Regions from separate parts of the Streptomyces sp. NPDC059909 genome, predicted to be linked through region 1. Evidence: riboswitches for the same ligand, from Rfam matches in the RefSeq annotation. Region 1 holds a riboswitch; the other holds the start of a gene.
What was found. A riboswitch is a leader RNA that binds a small molecule or an ion and turns the genes downstream of it on or off. The one in region 1 is predicted to bind glycine.
Positions count from the first base shown of each region.

Region 2: linked by a shared signal. The riboswitch ahead of gcvP (aminomethyl-transferring glycine dehydrogenase) and the one ahead of gcvT (glycine cleavage system aminomethyltransferase GcvT) in region 1 are both predicted to bind glycine.

Region 1 is NZ_JBHWKX010000003.1:50,733-52,912, reverse strand. Features, by position in the region: gene ACFV9O_RS03915 (AAA family ATPase) at 1-506, opposite strand, end outside; glycine riboswitch at 635-732, shown strand; gene gcvT (glycine cleavage system aminomethyltransferase GcvT) at 883-1,998, shown strand; gene gcvH (glycine cleavage system protein GcvH) at 2,061-2,180, shown strand, end outside.
Region 2 is NZ_JBHWKX010000069.1:10,257-12,436, forward strand. Features, by position in the region: gene ACFV9O_RS32170 (DNA polymerase IV) at 1-700, shown strand, start outside; partial or broken gene ACFV9O_RS32175 (PRC-barrel domain-containing protein) at 859-1,059, opposite strand; glycine riboswitch at 1,107-1,203, shown strand; gene gcvP (aminomethyl-transferring glycine dehydrogenase) at 1,384-2,180, shown strand, end outside.

The DNA of each region.
Region 1 (2,180 bases):
CGCGCGACCGCCGGGGTGACGTCCAGGAGCAGCAGATGGAGCGCGCGCCCCCGCCGCCGGGCCTCGCGGGCCAGCCAGCGGCGTACCCAGGACTGGGTGCCGCAGTCGTGGACGACCACACCCGCGCCGGAGCGCAGCGCGCGCCACAGCCCGGCGTAGTGGGCCACGCGGACCAGGGGGCGGTACACCGCGTACGGCAGGAAGCGCGGCATCCGCTCGTCCCAGCGGTCCCGGGTGTCCTGCGAGTCGATCCCGCCGCCCTCGGCGGCGCGCCGGATCAGCGTGGACTTGCCGCTCCCCGGCAGCCCGGAGATCACGACCACGTCGCCGTGGGCGAACACCAGGCTCCGCGGGCCGCGCCCGCCACGCTCCCGCAGGTCACGCACCACGGGTCCGGGCGCGCCCAGCAGCCCGCGCGCGGGCACGCCGGGCACACCGGAAGCACCGGACCGCACGCGCACACCCGCTGTCGTCGTCATATAGGCACCTGACCGCTGCAACGTCATCGCTCTCCCCCTTGTCGGGTCATCGTGACCCTGCCCAGGAAGCTTAAAGAAAAGGTAATGACCAACAAGTGATTTGCCGATCGGAGCGCCCGTGCAATGATGTCCGCGCAAACTGCATACCGGCCGCTTGAATCCGCGCGGGAGAGTCCTGGCCACTGTGTGCGCCGGGCGCCGAAGGAGCAAGTACCTCCCTTGAATCTCTCAGGCCCCGTACCGCGCGCGATGAGGCAGATCTGAAAAGCGAGTCGCAGGTCCTGTGGCTCCACCCAAGGTGCAAGTCGTGATCACACGCAAATGTGGTCGTGATGAACCTCTCAGGTTTCGATGACAGATGGGGAGGATCGTCCTCGCCAGTCATGCCCTGGGAGCCCTATCCATGAGCACCAACCCCCGTCTCACCGCCCTCGATGCGCTGCATCGCTCGCTGGGCGCGACCATGACCGACTTCGCCGGCTGGGACATGCCGCTGCGGTACGGCAGTGAGCGCGACGAGCACAACGCCGTACGCACCAAGGCCGGTCTCTTCGACCTCTCCCACATGGGTGAGATCACCGTCACCGGGCCGCAGGCCGCCGTCCTGCTGGACTACGCGCTGGTCGGCAACATCGGCGGGGTCGCGGTCGGCCGCGCCCGCTACACGATGATCTGCCAGGAGGACGGCGGCATCCTCGACGACCTGATCGTCTACCGCCTCGGCGAGACGGAGTACATGGTCGTCGCCAACGCCTCGAACGCGCAGATCGTCCTCGACGCCCTCACCGAGCGTGCCGCCGGCTTCGACGCCGAGGTGCGCGACGACCGTGACGCGTATGCGCTCATCGCCGTACAGGGCCCCGAGTCACCCGGCATCCTCAAGTCGCTCACCGACGCCGACCTCGACGGACTCAAGTACTACGCGGGCCTGCCCGGCACCGTCGCCGGCGTCCCCGCGCTGATCGCCCGCACCGGTTACACGGGCGAGGACGGCTTCGAGCTCTTCGTCGAGCCCCAGCACGCGGAGAAGCTGTGGCAGGCGCTGACCGAGGCCGGCGCGCCCGTCGGTCTCGTGCCCTGCGGCCTCTCCTGCCGCGACACGCTGCGCCTGGAGGCGGGCATGCCGCTGTACGGGAACGAGCTGACCACCGGGCTCACCCCCTTCGACGCGGGCCTCGGCCGGGTCGTGAAGTTCGAGAAGGAGGGCGACTTCGTGGGCCGTACGGCCCTGGAGGCCGCCGCCGAGCGTGCCGCGACGAACCCGCCGCGCAAGCTGATCGGCCTGATCGCCGAGGGCCGCCGGGTCCCGCGTGCCGGGATGTCCGTGGTCGCCGCCGGCGAGGTCATCGGCGAGGTCACCTCGGGCGCGCCGTCGCCGACCCTGGGCAAGCCGATCGCCATGGCCTATGTGGACGCGGCGCACGCCACGCCCGGATCCGAGGGCGTAGGCGTCGACATTCGCGGTACCCATGAGCCGTACGAGGTCGTGGCGCTCCCGTTCTACAAGCGCCAGAAGTAGTCCTCCGGTCCTCCAGCAGTCCCCATCAGCAGCACTCCCCCGCGTACAGGAGAATTCACGTCATGAGCAACCCCCAGCAGCTGCGCTACAGCAAGGAGCACGAGTGGCTGTCGGCCGCCGAGGACGGCGTCTCGACGGTCGGCATCACGGAGCACGCGGCGAACGCACTCGGCGATGTCGTG
Region 2 (2,180 bases), on a different contig from region 1:
ATCCGGCCACTCCGGCAGGACGATCGTGCTCAAGGTCCGCAGATTCGACTTCTCCACGCTGACCCGGTCGGAGACGCTGCGCGGGCCCACGGACGACCCGGCGGTCGTGCGGGAGGCCGCCGGACGGCTGCTGGACTCGGTGGACACCACCGGCGGGGTCAGACTCCTCGGAGTAGGCGTCAGCGGCCTCACCGACTACACCCAGGAGGACCTCTTCGCGCAGGCCGCAGCAGGGGAGCAGACCCTCGGCGACGGGCCCGAGAACCCCGGGCACGGCACCGCCGCGGACGAGCCGGAGGAGCAGGAACCGCAGCCCCCGGCCGAGCGGCGCTGGGCCGCCGGGCACGATGTGCGCCACGCACAGTACGGGGCGGGCTGGGTGCAGGGCAGCGGGCTGGGACGCGTCACCGTCCGCTTCGAGGAGCCGTGGTCGGCCGCTCCGGGGCGAGTGCGGACCTTCCCCGTCGACGACCCCGCACTCGAACCGTCGGAGCCGCTGCCGCTCGTCCGGCAGGAACAGGAGGCGTCGCCGGCAGCTCAGTCGCCCCCGGACGAGCCCTCGCCCCCACGGTCGTCCCGGCCGGCCAGCCGGCCGAAATCACGATCCCCCGAAGACCCCGGCCCCGCGGCCGGGCCACCGGAGTCCGAAGGCGGCGACGGAGCCCGCTTCTCCGGCGGAGCGGGAAGATCGAGACCGTAGTGGTGGTACAGCTGCAGCTCCTGCTCGGGCGACAGATGCCTGCCCACACCGAAATCCGGTGCGTCCTTGATCAGCGCCCGTTCGAACGGGACATGGAGGCCGTCGCCCGCCAGCTCACTCGGCTCCAGCGGCACGAACGCATCCCTGCTGAACAGCCCCGTGCGGACGGCCGCCCACTCCGGCACCCCCGTCGCGTCGTCGAGATACACCTCGTCCACGGTCCCGATCTTCGTGCCGTTGCGGTCGAACGCCTTGCGGCCTATCAGGCTGCGCGGATCGATATCGGTCTGCACGGTCCCTCCAACTGGTCGCACCACCCCGTAAGTACTACGAAAGTGCACATCTGTGGCCTCGGCCACTCGACGGTACCGGCCAAGACCGCGCTGGTAGGCTGGCAGACGGCCGCTGACCCCGTGCGGGAGAGTGCTCCGGTTCCGTACCGGAGACGCCGAAGGAGCAAATCCTCCCCGGAATCTCTCAGGCCCCTGTACCGCACGGACGAGGTCACTCTGGAAAGCAGGGCGGGCGTCGGTCGGCATCCGCTCTCACCGACGGTGAAAACCGGCACGCCCACCCGCGGCGGACCGGTGAAGCTCTCAGGTTGAGATGACAGAGGGGGAGGCCGTCCGGGCACCCACGCCGTGGTGCCCCTCGCAGGTCGTATCGACCAGGAGGCCTCAAGCATGACCGCCAACCCGACTCCGCTCACCCAGCTGGAGCGAGGCACGCCCTTCGAACAGCGCCACATCGGCCCCGACGCCGCGGCCCAGGCGAAGATGCTCGCGCAGGTCGGCTACGGCTCGCTCGACGAGCTGACCGCCGCCGCCGTGCCGGACGTGATCAAGAACGCCGAGGCGCTCGGGCTGCCCGACGCCCGCACCGAAGCCGAGGTCCTGGCCGAACTCCGCTCCCTCGCGGACCGCAACGACGTCCTCGCCCCCATGATCGGCCTCGGCTACCACGGCACCTTCACCCCGCCGGTCATCCTGCGGAACGTCATGGAGAACCCGGCCTGGTACACGGCATACACGCCCTACCAGCCCGAGATCTCCCAGGGCCGCCTCGAGGCACTGCTCAACTTCCAGACCATGGTCGCCGACCTGACGGGCCTGCCGACCTCCGGCGCCTCCCTCCTCGACGAGGGCACCGCGGCCGCGGAAGCCATGGCCCTCTCCCGGCGCGTCGGCAAGGTCAAGGACGGCGTCTTCCTGGTCGACGCCGACGCCCTGCCGCAGACCATCGCCGTGATCGAGACTCGCGCCGAACCGACCGGCGTCGAGATCGTCGTCGCCGACCTCGCCGACGGCATCCCCGCCGAGATCGCCGAGCGCGGCGTCTTCGGCGTCCTGCTGCAGTACCCCGGCGCCTCCGGCGCCGTCCGCGACATCAAGCCGGTCATCGAGCAGGCCCACGAGCTCGGCGCCATCGTCACCGTCGCCGCCGACCTCCTCGCCCTGACCCTCCTCACCTCCCCCGGAGA